Regions from separate parts of the Micromonospora chersina genome, predicted to be linked through region 1. Evidence: predicted binding sites of a transcription regulator. Region 1 holds the regulator's gene; the other holds the start of a gene.

Region 1 (8,683 bases):
TCGTCCCGGGTCAGCCGGAGCAGCTCGCCCACCTCCCGGCCGGCGACCGTGCGGAACACGTCCGGCCGGTCCGGCAGCGGGGCGAAGACCGAGGGGGGCTTGCCGGCCGGGTCGTCCGCACCCCGCGCCCGCAGCGCCCCGTCGTGCCAGGAGAAGACGTACTCGAAGCCCTCGCCCCACCAGCGGCCCAGCAGGCCCCGCAGGTGCTCCGGGGCGGGCGCGCCCGGCCGCCACGGCTCGACGTCGGCCGGGTCGTGCTCGGCGGCGGTGGCCAGCAGCCGGTGCGTCAGCTCGAAGACCTCCACGCCGGTGCCCGAGGAGCCGAGCACCGCGCAGCCCATCGCGCCCGCGGTGCCGTCACCGCCGCGCCGCCCGTAGACGGCGGCCAGGAAACCGGGCATCGCCCCGTCGTGCCCCACGTGCATCACCCGCCCCGGCTGCGGCACCAGGATCAGGCCGAGGCCGAAGCCGCCGGCCCAGAGCGTCTCGTCGGTCGTGGTCAGCGGCCAGCGCATCTCGTCGAGGGTGGCCGGCGCGAGCACCGCGCCGGCCGGGTCCAGCGCGGCCGGGTCGGCCAGGAAGGCCGCCCAGCGCGCCATGTCCGGGGCGGTGCTCCAGAGCTGCGCCGCCGGGGCCACCGCACCGAAGTCCGTGTTCGGCTCCGGCCGGGCCTCGTCGGAGTACGCGTCGACCAGGAACCCGGTCGCCGCCCGGCCGCCCGGCGTCGGGCCGGTGGCGGCCAGCCCGAGCGGGGCGAGCACCCGCTCGGCCAGCACCTCGGCCCAGGTGCCCCCGCGCAGCCGGGCCACCAGCTCACCGAGCAGGGCCATGCCGAGGTTGGAGTAGTGGTAACGCCGCCCGGTGGGCAGCACCCGCTCCACCCGGGCCAGGTCGGCGAGCAGCTCGGTGACGTCGGGCGCGCGCAGGCTGTCCCACACGTCGCCGTGCGGCTCCCGCTGGAGGCCCGCGGTGTGCGACAGCAGCCGGCGTACGGTCAGCTCGCCGTGCGCCGGCAGGTCGAGGTGCCGCCCGATCGGGTCGTCCAGGTCGAGCAGCCCCTCGTCCCGGCACTGCATGACCAGCACGGCCGTGAAGGTCTTGGTGACCGAGCCGATCCGGAAGACCGTCTCCGGCCCGAGCGGGGTGTCGTTGCCGGTCCCGCCGACCGCGCAGGTCCAGAGCGGCCGGTCGGCCCGGTGCAGGGCCACCGACACCGCCGGGATCCGCCCGTGGGCCTGCGCCTGCCGCACCATCCGGCCGAGCCGGTCATGCACCGTGATCATGAGGGCAGTCTAGGCAGCGGCTCACCGGCAGAGCATCGGGCCGAGCGGCGCGCCGCCGAGCAGGTGCGCGTGCACGTGGAAGACCTCCTGGCCGCCGTACGGGCCGGTGTTGAACATCAGCCGGAACCCGTCCACGGTCAGCCCCTCCTCCTCGGCCACCACGGCGGCGGTGCCGAGCAGCTCACCGGCCAGCCCCGGGTCGCCCTCGGCCAGGGTGACCACGTCCGCGTAGTGCTCCTTCGGAATCACCAGCACGTGCGTGGGCGCCTTCGGGTCGATGTCCCGGAAGGCCAGGGTGGTGGCGGTCTCGCGGACCACGGTGGCCGGGATCTCCCCGGCGACGATCCGGCAGAACAGGCAGTCGGTTCCCATCGGGGCAGTGTAAGGAAGGGCCCCCTGTTAACGCCTGCTGCATAGGAAGGGGCCCTTCCTAACCACGCCGGGCGGGTGCGGCAGGATGGCCGGCATGGCGGGACGGGCGGGACGGGCGGTACTGGTGACGGGGGCCTCGCGCGGCATCGGCCGCGCGGTGGCGCGGGCGTTCGCGACGGGCGGGGACCGGGTGGCGATCCACCACCGGGACTCCGCGGACCTGGCCGAGGCGCTGCGGGCGGAACTGCCCGGCGACGGGCACGTGGTGGTACGCGCCGACCTGGCCGACCCGGAGGCGGTCCGGGCCATGGTGGACGAGGCGGCGCAGCGCCTGGGTGGCCTCGACGTCCTGGTCAACAACGCCGGCGTCTACGGCCCGCGCGACCTGCCCCACCCGGTCTTCGGCAACACCTACGCGCAGTGGCAGGAGCAGTGGCGGCTGGTCCTGGAGACCAACCTGACCGGCGCCGCGAACGCCACCTGGTGCGCCGCCCAGCACATGCGGGAGCGGGGTGGCCGGATCGTGAACGTGTCGTCCCGGGGCGCCTTCCGGGGTGAGCCGGAGCAGCCCGCGTACGGGGCGAGCAAGGCGGGGCTCAACGCGCTCGGTCAGTCGCTGGCGCTGGCCCTGGCCCCGTACGGCATCGCGGTGGCGACCGTGGCGCCGGGCTTCGTGGCGACCGACATGACCACCACCCACCTGAGCGGCGAGCGGGGCGACGCCATCCGCGCCCAGTCCCCGTTCAACCGCGTGGCCCGCCCCGAGGAGATCGCCGCAGCGGTCCACTGGCTAGCCAGCCCCGAGGCGGAGTGGGCCTCAGGAACGATCGTCGACCTGAACGGCGCCTCCTACCTCCGCACCTAACCCCCCCCCCGCCCCCCACCCCGCCGATCTTGCAGTTGCGGCCCGGAAGGTGGGCGATATACGCCTTTTGCCGGGGCAGAAAGTGCAAGATCGACGGGGAGAGGATGGGGTTACCAGCGGGACAGGCGGGCCGAGAGCACGCTTAACGCGGCCACGCCGGCTGTCGACGTGCGGAGCACCGACGGGCCCAGGCGGACCGGGCGGGCGCCGGCCTGCTCGAAGGCCGTCAGTTCGGTGTCGGCGATGCCGCCCTCGGGGCCGACCACCAGGACGATCTCGCCCGCGTCGGGCAGGTCGACCGTGGTCAGCCGCTCCTCGGCCTCCTCGTGCAGGACGAACGCGGCGGCCGCCCCGGCGATCCGGCGGGTCACCGTGGTGGTGGACTCGTCGGGCGTGCCGGCCACCACCGGCAGCCACGGGCGGCGGGCCTGCTTGGCCGCCTCCCGGGCGGTGGCCGCCCACTTCTCCCGGGCCCGTACGCCCCGGTCCCCGCGCCACTGGGTCACCGACCGGGACGCCGCCCAGGGCACGATCTCGTCCACCCCGACCTCGGTCATGGCCTGCACGGCCAGCTCGCCCCGGTCGCCCTTGGCGATGCCCTGCACCACGACGAGCCTCGGGACGGACGCGTCGACGTACCCCCGGGAGGTGACCCGGAGGTCGAGGGTGCCCTTGCCGACCGCGCTGACCACGGCGGTGGCCGTGCCGCCCCGCCCGTCGGCGAGCAGCAGTTCCTCGCCGACGCGCAGCCGCTGCACGGTGGCCGCGTGGTGCCCCTCCGGGCCGTCCAGCGTCAGCGTGTCACCGGTGGGCAGCGCCTCGACCAGGAACAGCGGCGCCGACACCTCAGGCGTGCCCGTTGAAGGCGTCGCGCATCCGGGAGAAGAAGCCGCCCTGCTTGCTCAGCTCGGCGACCTCCTCGCCCCGGGTCTTGGCGAAATCGCGCAGCATCCGCTCCTGGTCGGCGTCGAGCTTCGTCGGGGTCCGCACGTCGAGGTGGACGTAGAGGTCGCCCCGGCCGGTGCCGCGCAGGTGCGGCACGCCGCGGGCCCGCAGCCGCAGCGTGCTGCCCGGCTGGGTGCCCGGCTTGACGTCGACGGTCTCCTCGCTGTCCAGCGTCTTGATGGTCAGCCGGGTGCCGAGCGCGGCGGCGGTCATCGGCACGGTGACCCGGCAGTGCAGGTCGTCGCCCTTGCGGGAGTAGACGTCGTGCGGCCGCTCGTGGATCTCCACGTAGAGGTCGCCGGCGGTGCCGCCGCCCGGGCCCACCTCGCCCTGCTGGGCCAGCCGGATCCGCATGCCGTCCTCGACGCCCGCCGGGATCTTGACGGTGAGCGACCGGCGGGTGCGCACCCGGCCGTCGCCCGCGCAGGTGGGGCAGGGGTGCGGGATGGTGGTGCCGTAGCCCTGGCAGACGGTGCACGGCCGGGCGGAGACCACCTGGCCGAGGAAGGTCCGCTGCACCGACTGCACCTCGCCGCGACCGCCGCACGCCTCACAGGTGGCCAGGTGGGTGCCGGCCGCGGTGCCGGCGCCGGCGCAGGTGGTGCAGAGCACCGCGGTGTCGACGGTGATCGGCGCCTCGACGCCGAACGCCGTCTCGTTCAGGTCCAGCTCCAGCCGCAGGATCGCGTCGGCGCCCGGCCGGGTACGCGGCCGAGGGCCACGAGCGCCGCCCGCGGCGCCGCCGAAGAACGCGTCCATGATGTCCTGGAAGCCGACGAACGGGCCGGCGCCGCCCGGACCACCCGGACCCGCGCCCCCGCCGCCCGGGGCGAGCGGGTCGCCGCCCAGGTCGACGATCTGCCGTTTCCGATCGTCCGAGAGGACCTCGTACGCGGCGTTGATGTCCTTGAACTTCTCCTGTGCCTCCGGGTCCGGATTGACGTCCGGGTGGAACTGCCGCGCCAGCTTGCGGTAGGCGCGCTTGATCTCGTCGTCGGAGGCGTCCCGGCTCACGCCGAGAATGCCGTAGTAGTCCCTGGCCACTGCGTTCGGTGTCCTCATGTTTCGTCTCGCGTTGCGCCGGTCGTCGGCCGGAGCCGGCCGTCGGCCCTGACTGGTCAGTTCTGGGCCAGCAGTTCGCCCACGTAGCGTGCCACGGCCCTCACCGTGGCGATGGTGCCGGGGTAGTCCATCCGGGTCGGGCCGAGCACGCCGAGACCACCCACGATGGTGGCACCCGGGCCGTAGCCGGTGCTGACCACCGAGGCGGCGCGCAGGTTGTCGATCTCGTTCTCGTCGCCGATGAGCACCCGGGTGGTGCTCGGCTCGGCCTCCCCGATCAGCTTGAGCAGCACGACCTCCTCCTCGAGCGCCTCGAGGATCGGCCGCAGCGAGCCCTGGAAGTCGAGCAGGCCGCCCCGGGTGAGGTTGGCCGTGCCGGCCAGGGCGATGCGCTCCTCGTGCCGTTCGACCAGGGTCTCCAGCAGCACGGTGGAGAGCGTGGCCATGGCCGGGCGCAGCTGCGGCGTGGACTCGTCGACCAGGGCCTGCACCAGCGGCGGGGTGTCGGACAGCCGACTGCCGACGAGCTTCTCGTTGACCAGGCGGCGCAGGTCGGTCACGTCCTCGGCCGGGACCGGCCCGGGCATCTCGACCAGCCGCTGCTCGACCCGGCCGGTGTCGGCGATCATGACGACCATCAGCCGGGTGGTGGAGATCGGCACCAGCTCCAGGTGGCGCACCTTGGAGCGGGCGAGGCTCGGGTACTGCACCACGGCGACCTGTCGGGTGAGCTGTGCCAGCAGCCGGACGGTGCGGTGCACCACGTCGTCGAGGTCGACCGCGCCGACCAGGAAGCGCTCGATGGCCCGGCGCTCGGCCGGGCTGAGCGGCTTGACCCGGGAGAGCCGGTCGACGAACAGCCGGTAGCCGCGGTCGGTGGGCACCCGGCCGGCACTGGTGTGCGGCTGCCGGATGTAGCCCTCCTCCTCCAGCACCGCCATGTCGTTGCGCACGGTCGCCGGGGAGACGCCCAGCTGGTGGCGCTCGACCAGGGCCTTGCTGCCGACCGGCTCCTGCGTGGCGACGTAGTCCTCGACGATCGCGCGCAGCACGGCGAGCTTGCGGTCGTCGAGACCCATCTCCCCACCTCCTGACGCACCTCGTCGCACCGGCGCGGGGCGTCCGCCGGGCGTCTGGCACTCGACTGTAGCGAGTGCCAGTCTACGTCGGCGTGCCCGCCGACGCGATGATCAGCGACGCACCTCCGGTGCGGCCCGCCGCACATCCGGCCCGCCAGGGCCGAACAGCCGGACATCCCGGGCGATCCCGCTCTGGTGCGCCCTTGCCACCGGGACCTACCGTGACGGCCATGACTGAACCTCCTCGCCCTCCCGGAGCGGGGGACTCCGGCGCCCCGCCGCCGGAGGCGACCCCGCCGTCGGCACCGTACGGCTCGTCGTCGGCGGACGAGCCCCCCACCGCACCACTGTCCGGGGCACCGGCGCCGGGCGGCTATCCCCCGCCCGGTGGCTATCCGCCGCCTCCCGGCGGCCAGCCGCCGTCGGGCGGTTACCCGCCCCCGGGCGGCTACCCTCCGCCGGGTGGCTACCCCCCGCCGGGCGGCTACGGCGCGCCGGGCGCCGGCTACCCGGGCGGCGGCGCGTACGGTGCGCCCGCCGGCTACGCCAACAACGACGACAAGACCTGGTCGCTCATCGCGCACTTCGGCGGCCCGGTGGGTGTCGTGGTCGGCGGCAGCCTGCTCGGCTGGGTGGCGCCGCTCATCGCGTTCTCCGCCAAGGGCCAGCAGTCCCCCACCGTGCGCGCGCACGCGGTCGCCGCGCTGAACTTCCAGATCACCTGGGTCATCGCGACGCTGATCAGCTTCGTGCTGGCCGTGGTCACCTGCGGCCTGCTGTTCTTCATCCCGATCATCGTCGCCCTGATCCCGATCATCTTCGGCATCATCGGCGGCGTGAAGGCCACCGAGGGCGTCCTCTACCGCTACCCGATGACCTACACGTTCGTGAAGTGACCGACCCGGCCGGCCCACGGGCCGGCCGGGACCCGGCGCGTCAGGCGATCAGGGCAGCAGGTCGCGCACGACCGCGTCGGCGAGCAGCCGGCCGCGCAGGGTGAGCACCGCCCGGCCGGCGGCGTACGCCTCGGCATCCAGCAGGCCGTCGGCCCGGGCCCGCTCGGCGCCCGCCCGACCCGCCTCGTCGAGCCCGGACAGCGGCAGCCCGGTGGCGAGCCGCAGCCGCAGCATCACGTCCTCCATGTGCGCCTCGTCCGGCGTGAGCACCTCCCGGGCCAGGCCGGGCGACTCCCCGGCGGCCAGCCGCTGGGCGTACGCCGTCGGGTGCTTGACGTTCCACCAGCGCACCCCGCCGACGTGGCTGTGCGCCCCCGGGCCGAGGCCCCACCAGTCGGCGCCCGTCCAGTAGAGCAGGTTGTGCCGGCACCGGGCCGCCTCGGAGCGCGCCCAGTTGGAGACCTCGTACCAGGAGAAGCCGGCCGCGCCGAGGGCGGCCTCAGCGGCCAGGTAGCGGTCCGCCGCCACGTCGTCACTGGGGTACGGCAGCTCGCCGCGCCGCATCCGGGCGGCAAGCCGCGTGCCGTCCTCCACGATGAGGGCGTACGCGCTGACGTGGTCCACCCCCGCCGCCACCACCTGGTCCAGGGAGGCGGCGAAGTCCTCGGCGCTCTCCCCCGGCGTGCCGTAGATCAGGTCCAGGTTCACGTGGTCGAAGCCGGCGTCGCGGGCCTCCAGCGCGGCGGCGGTGGCCCGGCCGGCGCTGTGCTGCCGGTCGAGGATCGCCAGCACCCCGGGCGCCGCGGACTGCATGCCCAGCGAGATCCGCGTGTAGCCGGCGGCCCGCAGCGTCCTGAGCGACTCCGGGGTGACCGTCTCGGGGTTGGCCTCCGTGGTCACCTCGGCGCCGGCGGCCAGTCCCCAGGTGCGGTCGATGCCGTCGAGGATCCGGGCCAGGTCGTCGGCGGGGAGCAGCGTGGGCGTGCCGCCGCCCACGAAGACGGTGTCCACCCGGGGCGGCGGGGTGTCGCCCAGCACCCGGCCGGCGAGGGCCAGCTCGGCCAGCACGGTGTCGGCGTACGTCTCGCGGCTCGCGCCGCCGCCCAGCTCGGCCGCCGTGTAGGTGTTGAAGTCGCAGTAGCCGCACCGGCTGGCGCAGAACGGGACGTGCACGTACACGCCGAAGCCGCGCGCGCCGACGGCGCGGCGGGCGGCAGCGGGCAGCGCCCCGTCGCGCGGGACGGGTTCGCCTTCTGGAAGGACGCCGGGCATGGCCACTAGTGTGCCCGGCATGACCTCTCCGGACGCTCTCGTGCGGGTCGCCACGGCCCGTGGGGTGACCACCCTCACCCTGGACAGCCCGCACAACCGCAACGCGCTCTCCACCCCGCTGATGACCGAGCTGCTGGCCGGGCTGACCGCGGCCGTCGCCGACGACGCGGTCCGGGCGATCGTGCTGGACCACACCGGCCCGGTGTTCTGCTCCGGGGCCGACCTGAAGGAGACCGCCGCCGCGTACGCCAGCGGGAGCGTGCCGGCCGGGATGCTGGGCGACGTGCTGGTGGCCGTCCGGGAGTGCCCGAAGCCGGTGCTGGCGAAGGTGGCCGGGCCGGCGCGGGCCGGCGGGCTGGGTCTGATCGCCGCCGCGGACCTCGCGATCTGCGCCGAGGAGGCCACGTTCGCCTTCACCGAGGTCCGGATCGGGGTGATCCCCGCGGTGATCTCGGCGACCGTGCTGCCCCGGCTGCACCCCCGGGCCGCCGCCGAGCTGTACCTGACCGGCGACACCTTCGACGGCCGGCGGGCCGCCGAGATCGGCCTGGTCACCGCCGCCGTGCCGGCGGACGAGCTGGACGCCGCCGTGGACCGCTACCGCGCCTCGCTCGTGAAGGGGGCGCCGAAGGCCCTCGCCGGGACCAAGGAGCTGCTGCGCCGCCCGGCCGCCACCGACCTGCGGGCCGAGATCGCCGAGTTGGCCGCGCTCTCCACCGGGTACTTCCTGTCCGAGGAGGGCCGGGAGGGCGTCCTCGCGTTCCGGGAGAAGCGGCCCGCGGCCTGGGTGCCCGCCGCAGACTGAGGCCGGAGGCACGGGTCGGCTACGGACCGTGAGGCGTCCGGTCGGCCGACCCGGAGACTGGAGTGGGCGACGTACGCTGGGCGGGCTGTCGGGACTGGGGGTGC
Region 2 (8,683 bases), 930 kb from region 1:
CTCGGCGCGGCCGAGCTGCTGCTGGCCGGGAACCCGCCGCAGTACGCCTGGCCGGGCATCGACGTGCGCTACACCCCGGCGGTCTGCGCCGCGCTGCGGCTCGGCTACCGGCAGGACCGGACGGCCTGGAACATGACCGCCGACCTGAGCGACGGCTCGCCGGCGCTGCGCTCCACCGAGGCCGCCGAGCAGCGGCTGGCCGGCCGGGGCGTGACGGTACGCCGGGCCGAGCCGGCGGACCTGCCGGCGCTGGCCGGTTTCGCGCGGGCCACCTTCGGCGGCGCCTGGGACGGCGAGCTGACCGGCTCGGTGGGCCGGCCGGACGCGGGCGCGCACCTGGCCGAGCGGGACGGCGAGATCCTCGGCTTCGCCGCGTACGGGTCGTCGCGGCCGAGCTGGTTCGGGCCGATGGGGACCGCCCCGGCGGCCGAGGGCTCGGGCATCGGCGGCGTGCTGCTCCGGCGCTGCCTGCGCGACCAGGCGGCGGCCGGGGTCGAGGCGGCACAGATCGGCTGGGTGGGCCCCGTGCCGTTCTACTCCGGAGCGGCGGGAGCGCGGATCGAGCGGGTGTTCTTCCTCTTCCGAAAAGAACTTAACGGACAGAAGTAACTAAAGTTACATAGACGGTAATAACCCCGTTCGGCCTCCTCGGCATCGACCGGCCCCTACGGTCGGAACCAGAGGAGGCGGGCATGACCACGGACGACGAACGGACCGACGACCAGCCGGCGCGCTGGCGCCCGGTCGGCGAGGTTCCCGGGCAGCTGCCGTTCGACCGGCTCGACTTCGGCGACGCCGAGCAGCTCGCGGAGATGACCGGCGGCACCGGACCGGACCCGGGGGAGCCGCGGCAACCGGTGGACGAGCCGACCCGGATCACGCCGCCGTACGACCGGGCGCACAAGCGACGCAACCAACGCCGACTGCCGACCTGAGACACACGGAAGGGGGCGGACCGCTGACGCGGCCCGCCCCCTTCGGCGTGCTGGGTGGAGCTGGACTCAGAAGTCCATCTCCCCGCCACCCGGGCCAGCCGGGGCGGCCGGGGTCTTCTCCGGCTTGTCCGCCACGACGGCCTCGGTGGTGAGGAACAGCGCGGCGATCGAGGCGGCGTTCTGCAGCGCGGAACGGGTCACCTTGGCCGGGTCGATGATGCCCGCGGCCAGCAGGTCCACGTACTCGCCGGTCGCGGCGTTGAGGCCGTGACCCGGGTCGAGGTTGCGGACCCGCTCGACGACGACGCCACCCTCGAGGCCGGCGTTGACGGCGATCTGCCGCAGCGGGGCGTCCAGCGCGATCTTGACGATCTGCGCGCCGGTCGCCTCGTCGCCGGCCAGGTCCAGCTTGTCGAAGGCGGTCTTGCCGGCCTGCACCAGCGCGACGCCACCACCCGGGACGATGCCCTCCTCGACGGCGGCCTTCGCGTTGCGGACGGCGTCCTCGATGCGGTGCTTGCGCTCCTTCAGCTCGACCTCGGTGGCCGCGCCGACCTTGATCACCGCAACACCGCCGGCCAGCTTGGCCAGGCGCTCCTGCAGCTTCTCGCGGTCGTAGTCGGAGTCGCTCTTCTCGATCTCGGCCCGGATCTGGTTGACCCGGCCCTGGATCTGGTCGGCGTCGCCGGCACCGTCGACGATGGTGGTCTCGTCCTTGGTCACCACGACCTTGCGGGCGCGGCCCAGCATGTCGAGGCTGACGGCGTCGAGCTTGAGGCCGACCTCCTCGCTGATGACCTGACCACCGGTGAGGATGGCGATGTCGGCCAGCATGGCCTTGCGGCGGTCACCGAAGCCCGGCGCCTTGACGGCGACCGACTTGAAGGTGCCGCGGACCTTGTTGACGACCAGGGTGGCCAGGGCCTCACCCTCGATGTCCTCGGAGATGATCAGCAGCGGCTTGCCCGACTGCATGACCTTCTCGAGGATCGGGAGCAGGTCCTTCACCGACGAGATCTTGCTGTTGACGATCAGGAGGTACGGGTCGTCGAAGACGGCCTCCATACGCTCCGGGTCGGTCATGAAGTAGGCGGAGATGTAGCCCTTGTCGAAGCGCATGCCCTCGGTGAGCTCGAGCTCGAGGCCGAAGGTGTTGCTCTCCTCGACGGTGATGACGCCTTCCTTGCCGACCTTGTCCATCGCCTCGGCGATGATCTCGCCGACGCTGGGGTCAGCCGCGGAGATGGAGGCGGTGGAGGCGATCTGCTCCTTGGTCTCCACGTCCTTGGCGAGCTTCAGCAGCTCCTCCGAGACGTTGGCCACGGCGGCCTCGATGCCCCGCTTCAGGGCCATCGGGTTGGCGCCGGCGGCCACGTTGCGCAGACCCTCACGAACCAGGGCCTGGGCCAGGACGGTCGCCGTCGTCGTGCCGTCACCGGCGACGTCGTCGGTCTTCTTCGCGACCTCCTTGACCAGCTCGGCGCCGATCTTCTCGTAGGGGTCCTCGAGCTCGATCTCCTTGGCGATGCTCACACCATCGTTGGTGATGGTGGGGGCACCCCACTTCTTCTCGAGCACGACGTTGCGGCCCTTGGGGCCGAGGGTCACCTTCACGGCGTCGGCGAGCTGGTTCATGCCCCGCTCGAGGCCGCGGCGCGCCTCTTCGTCGAACGCGATCATCTTGGCCATACGGCGTTGTCCTCCTGGACACTCACGGGCCACCCGAGGGTTCCCGGATGGGCCGTCTGGTGTACGCACCTTGGGGATGTCGCCACCTGGCGACGACGACGTCTCCTCGGTCGGGCCGGACAGCCCGCGACGACCGGCCCCGTGCCACTCCGGCGCCATCTCGACACCGGCGCGGCCGTGGCCCTACCGCCCCGACCATTGGCACTCACCGTACGCGAGTGCCAATGACTTGTTTAGCACTCTCCCTAGCCGAGTGCAAGCACGACGTCCCCGCTCAGCCGAGTTCCGCCGCCAGTCGGGCGGCGTTCACCGGGCCTTCCTGCGCGCGCTGTTCCGCGTACGCGGCGACCAGCCCGACGAGCTGCGCCAGGTAGGCCGGGGTGGCCAGCACCGCGCCCACCACGGCCACCGCCACGGCGCCGGCGGCCGTGCCCGGGGCGGCCATCGGGTCCACCCCGAAGGCCAGCTGGTTGACCGCCCCCAGCACGCCGTCCAGCACCGCCGCGGCGATCAGCGCGCACATGACCAGCGCCACCCGGCCCAGCACCATGCCGAACCGCTGGTGGAACATCCGCCAGGCACGGCCGACCGGCTCCTGCCGCTCGAACAGGTAGATCGGGCCGAACAGGGCGAACGCGCAGGCCGCGTAGAGGCCGGGCAGCAGGCAGAAGCAGGCGCCGACCGTGATCAGCAGCGAGACCACGAGGGTCCAGCCCCAGAGGCCGAGGGCGCGGCGCAGCCCGTAGCGGAGGGCGGCACCGGTACCGACCGGCTCGCCGGCCGCCTGGCGGGCGACCACCCAGGTGCCGGCGGCCCAGCCGGTGCTCTGCAACGGGCCGAAGATCAGGGCGGCGAGCAGCACCACGCCGTAGAAGGCGAAGATGTTCTCGAAGTAGCCGTCGGGCAGCGCCGGGGCGCCGTCCGGGCCGGTAACCGGCTGGCCGGTCGGGGCGAAGGCGAGGGAGAGGACCGCGATCACCGCCGCCGGGACCGTCTGGGTCAGCAGCATGATCGGCAGGAGCTGCCGCCAGCCCCGCCGCAGCGCGCCCCCGCACCGGCTGAACCAGCCGCCGACGCCCGCGTGCGGCGGGGTGACGAGCGGGTCCTGCGGGTCGAGGCCCGGGTGCCAGCCGTACGGCTGGCCGGGCAGCGCGTAGCCCGGGTAGGCCGCGCCGGGCAGCGGAGCGGCACCGGCCGGCCAGGTCCAGCCCTGCGGCGACCCGGCCGGGTCCGTCCGGTACGGGTCCCAGGGCTGCGGCGCAGCGGGTGCGGGCTGCCCGGGGGCGGCGAACCCGCCGGGAACGGCCGGCCATCCCTGTTGCGCGGGCGCGGCCGGGTGGGCGGCCTGGCCGGGTTGCGCCGGCACGGCGGGCGGCCCGGGTTGCGCCGGCACGGCGGGATCGGCCACGGCGGGCCGGCCCGGATCGGTCGGGGTGGGTGACCCGGGCGCGGTGGGGTCGGCCGCGTGCCCCGACGCCGGAGCCGGCACGGCGGCCGGCGGCGTGGACCGGGTCGGGTCGGCCGGGACACCGGGCGACGCCGGGGGCACCGGCTCGGTGGGACCCGACGGGGGCAGGTCGGACATGAACCCTCCTCAGCAGCGACGGCTGGAACGGCTCATGATCTTCCACGGCGCGGGCGCGCACCGCAGCCCCCTCGTCGGGGTGGAACGGCCGCCGATCGGGCGGCGGCCAGGGAAGATCAGGCGATGACGCGGACCCGCTCGGCCTGCGGGCCCTTCTGGCCCTGGGCGATCTCGAACTCGACCCGCTGGCCGTCGTCCAACGCCTTGTAGCCGTCCATCTCGATCGCGGAGAAGTGGACGAAGACGTCCTGCCCGCCGTCGACGGCGATGAAGCCGTAGCCCTTTTCGGAGTTGAACCACTTCACGGTGCCCTGTGCCACGGTGCACTTCCTCACTCTGCGCGGCGTTCCACAACCCCGGCGACCGGCGGACCGGCACCGGTGAGCCACCGGTTCAGCGATCGGCGACGGCCGCTGAATTGAGTGACCGAAATCGCACGCTACACGAGGCGTGACGACCGCGCACGACCACAAATCGGGCATATTTCGGCCACGGTGCGCGCCCGGTCGACGCGGGTGCCGCCCCTTCCGGTATGCATGCGAGATGACCAGCGCGCCCACCACGACGACCACGGTCCGCCGGGTCCGCCCGTCGGACGCCGCCCGGATGCGGGCGCTCCGGCTGGAGATGCTGGCCGACACCCCGCTGGCGTTCCTGGAGACAGTGGCCGAGGCCGCCGCCCGGCCGCACGCCGACTACGCGGCCCGGATCGCCGCCGTCTCGCACGGCGATCAGAACGCCCAGTTCGTCGCCGACCCCGGCGGTCGCCTGGTCGGCCACGCCGGCGGCACGGTCGCCCCGGACGAGCCCGGGCTGACCCTCATCTACGCCGTCTACATCACGCCGGCCTGGCGGGGCCGGGGGCTGCTCGGCGCGCTCGTGGAGGAGGTCGCCGCCTGGTCCCGGGCCTGCGGCCGGCCGGAACTCATGCTGGAGGTGGTGGTCGGCAACGACCGCGCGTGCCGGGCGTACGAGAAGCTGGGTTTCGTGGACACGGGCGTGCGCGTCCCGCACCCCCGGATCCCCGCCCTGCACGAACTCCAGATGCGCCGCCCCGCCTGACGGTTCCGGGTGCGCCTGTTGCTGCCGGAGCGACAACGGACGCACCCGAACCAGAGGGTCACACGTGCCGGCGGCTCTGCACGATCCGGAACCGGTTCGCCACGTACGCCCCGTCGGTCAGCGCCGAGTTCGCCGCCGGGTTCGCCCCCGAACCGTGGAAGTCGGAGAACGCCGCCGACTGGTTGACGAACACCCCGCCGGTCAGGTTGCAGGACAGGTGCACGCCGGCGTCGATGGCCGCCGCCTCGGCCGCGTACAGCACCGCCTCGTCCGTGGAGTAGACGCCGGCGGTCAGCGCGCCCTTCTCACCGACGGTGGAGCGCAGGATCTCCAGGCTGTGCGCGGTCGAGTCGGTCGCGATGGCGAACGAGATCGGGCCGAACCACTCGCGGGAGTAGGTGGCGGTGTCGCCCGCGTCCAGCTTGACCACGGTGGGCGTCCGCACCACCGCGTCCGGGAAGGACGGGTGCGCGACGGCCCGCGACTCCAGCACCGGCTCGCCGACCTTGGTGACCTCCTCCAGCCGCTCCAGCACGCCGTCGTTGACGATGGCGCCGGTCAGCTCGACACCCCGGGCCGGGTCGGCGGTGAGCTTGGCGACCGCGCCGGCGATGCCGGCGGCGACCTCGTCGAAGCTCTTGTGCCCCTGGTCGGTCTCGATGCCGTCCCGGGGGATAAGCAGGTTCTGCGAGGTGGTGCACATCTGGCCGCTGTACAGGGTCAGCGTGAAGCCCAGGTTGCGGCACATCCCGGCGAAGTCGTCGGTGGAGTCGATCACCACCGTGTTCAGGCCGGCCTTCTCGGTGTAGACGGCGGCCTGCCGGGCGTTCGCCTCCAGCCAGTCGCCGTACTCGGTCGAGCCGGTGAAGTCGACGATCCTCACGGCCGGGTGCAGGGCCAGGGTCGAGGCGAGCTTCTCGCCGGCCGCCTCGGGGGCGAGCTGCACCAGGTTGGGGTCGAAGCCGGCCTCGGCGAGCACCTGGCGGGCGTACTTCACGGTGATGGCGAGCGGCAGCACGGCACGCGGGTGCGGCTTCACGACCACCGGGTTGCCGGTGGCCAGCGAGGCGAAGAGCCCGGGGTACGAGTTCCACGTCGGGAAGGTGTTGCAGCCGATCACCAGCGCCACGCCGCGGGGCACCACGTGGAACGTCTTGCTCATCCGCAGCGGGTCACCCTTGCCGGCGGCCTTCTCCCAGCCGGCGGTGCCCGGGTGCCGGGTCATCTCGGCGTACGCGTAGGCGACCGCCTCCAGCGCCCGGTCCAGCGCGTGCGCGCCGCCGGCCTGGAAGGCCATCACGAAGGCCTGGCCGCTGGTGAACTGCACCGCGTTGGCCAGCTCGAAGACGTTCTTGTGCAGCCGGTCGAGGATCTCCAGGCAGACACCCACCCGGGCCTGCGGGCCGGCGTCGCGCCAGGCCGGCAGTGCGGCGGTGGCGGCGGCCACGAGCTGGTCGGCGCCGGCGTGCGGGTAGCGCACGTCGAGCGCCACGCCGAACGGGCTGGCCTCGGTGGCGACCGTGTCGCCGTCGCCCGGCTGGTCGAGCGGGAAGTCGCGGCCCAGGTACGCCTCGAAGGCGGCCTTGCCGTCGGCGGCGGCGGTCTCGCCGTACACCCGGGGGCTGGGCGACTCGGGGTAGGCGGACCAGTACCCGCGCTCCGTGATCGCGGTCAGCGCCCGGTTGAGGGTCTCGGCGTGCCTGTCGTACAGGGGGTGCGGGGTCTCCGTCATGCCCGCCATCATGCAACAGGAAGCCACCAGATCAGTAGGGGCGTGTCACAAGTCGGATCGTCGGGCGCCGTTGCCCGCCCACTCGGGCGGGGCGGTGTCGCGCGAGCCTGGTTCGGCAGCAGACAGCGAAGGGGCCGGCGGTTTTCCGCCGGCCCCTTCGGACGTTGGTCGGGAGGGACGATCGCACAACGCCTCCGGCGCTGGGTCGCAAGAACAAAGTCTCCGGCGATACGCCCTCCCGCACGGAGCATCTTGCGCCGTCCAATTCCTGCCGTCAAGTCCTTGTCGGCGCGTTTTCCACACTCACAGCGAAAAGCCAGTTACCCAGCGGATCACCCCAATCCCCCGGCCGGGCGATCCGCCCTCCCCCGCCCGGCCGGGTCGGGGGCGGGTCAGGAGAGGAGGCCGGCGTCGCGGGCGGCGCGCAGGCTGGGCTTGATGCGGTGGGTGGGGCCGACCTCGGCGGCGACCGCGTCGAGGGTCTTGAGGCCCTCGCCGGTGTTGAACACGACCGTCTCCGCCGTCGGGTCGAGCCGGCCGGACTCGACAAGCTTGCGCAGCACCGCCACGGTGACGCCGCCGGCCGTCTCGGCGAAGACGCCGGTGGTCCGGGCGAGCAGCCGGATGCCGGCGCGGATCTCGTCGTCGTCGGCGTACTCCATCCAGCCGCCGGTGCGGCGCACCGCCTCCAGCGCGTAGAGGCCGGCGGCCGGGTCGCCGATGTTCAGCGACTTGGCGATGCCGGTCGGCTTGACCGGGACGATGGTGTCGGTGTCGGCGTGCAGCGCGGTGGCGATCGGGTTGCAGCCGGCGGACTGGGCGCCGAACACCTTCCAGCCGCCGGCCGGCGCCTCGACCAGCCCGATCTCGACCAGCTCGGCGAACGCCTTGTCGATCTTGGTGAGCAGCTCGCCGCTGGCCATCGGGATGACCACCTGGGCCGGGATCCGCCAGCCGAGCTGCTCGGCCACCTCGTAGCCGAGGGTCTTCGAGCCCTCCGCGTAGTAGGGCCGCACGTTCACGTTGACGAACGCGGTGTCCTCGAACTCGTCGGTCTCGACCAGCTCGCCGCAGAGCCGGTTCACGTCGTCGTACGAGCCGTCGATGGCCACCAGGTCGCCGCCGTAGACGGCGGTGGTCACCACCTTGCCCTGCTCCAGGTCGCTGGGGATGAAGACCACCGAGGGCACCCCGGCCCGGGCCGCGTGGGCGGCCACCGAGTTGGCCAGGTTTCCGGTGGAGGCGCAGGCGTAGCGGGTGAAGCCGAGCGCCCGGGCGGCGGTCAGCGCGACCGAGACCACCCGGTCCTTGAAGGAGTGGGTCGGGTTGCCGCTGTCGTCCTTGACCCAGAGCGGGGCGGTGATGCCCAGCTCGGCGGCGAGGTGCGGGGCGGCGACCAGCGGGGTCAGGCCCGGGTCGAGGGTGACGCGGGTGGCCGGGTCCTGGCCGGCGGGGAGCAGTGCGGCGTACCGCCAGATGCTGTTCGGGCCGGCCTCGATCTGCTCGCGGGTGACGGCGGCCAGCGCCGTCGTGTCGTAGTCGACCTCCAGCGGGCCGAAGCACTCGTAACAGGCGTGCTGGGCGGCCAGCGGGTAGCGCGCGGAGCAGGCGCGACAGACCAGGGCGCGGGCCGGGCTGAGGGTGGTGTCGATGCCGGAGGCGGCGGGAAGCGTCGACGTC

What was found. The regulator HrcA, encoded in region 1, represses chaperone genes, less so after heat shock. The targets are predictions, from matches to a motif close to GGTTNGCACNCTCNNNNNGAGNGTGCNAACC.
Region 2: the regulator HrcA is predicted to act here: its motif matches at 2,821-2,851, upstream of groL (chaperonin GroEL).

The regions. Positions count from the first base shown of each region.
Region 1 covers NZ_FMIB01000002.1:5,713,315-5,721,997, reverse strand. The annotation lists gene GA0070603_RS26685 (serine hydrolase domain-containing protein) at 1-1,283, opposite strand, end outside; gene GA0070603_RS26680 (histidine triad nucleotide-binding protein) at 1,305-1,655, opposite strand; gene GA0070603_RS26675 (SDR family NAD(P)-dependent oxidoreductase) at 1,750-2,520, shown strand; gene GA0070603_RS26670 (16S rRNA (uracil(1498)-N(3))-methyltransferase) at 2,631-3,365, opposite strand; gene dnaJ (molecular chaperone DnaJ) at 3,367-4,509, opposite strand; gene hrcA (heat-inducible transcriptional repressor HrcA) at 4,584-5,606, opposite strand; gene GA0070603_RS32430 (DUF4870 domain-containing protein) at 5,837-6,502, shown strand; gene hemW (radical SAM family heme chaperone HemW) at 6,551-7,774, opposite strand; gene GA0070603_RS26645 (enoyl-CoA hydratase-related protein) at 7,794-8,579, shown strand; gene GA0070603_RS26640 (hypothetical protein) at 8,680-8,683, shown strand, end outside.
Region 2 covers NZ_FMIB01000002.1:4,780,732-4,789,414, reverse strand. The annotation lists gene GA0070603_RS22260 (GNAT family N-acetyltransferase) at 1-609, shown strand, start outside; gene GA0070603_RS22255 (hypothetical protein) at 693-935, shown strand; gene groL (chaperonin GroEL) at 1,002-2,624, opposite strand; gene GA0070603_RS22245 (hypothetical protein) at 2,899-4,209, opposite strand; gene GA0070603_RS22240 (cold-shock protein) at 4,326-4,529, opposite strand; gene GA0070603_RS22235 (GNAT family N-acetyltransferase) at 4,753-5,271, shown strand; gene paaN (phenylacetic acid degradation protein PaaN) at 5,330-7,003, opposite strand; gene thrC (threonine synthase) at 7,396-8,683, opposite strand, start outside.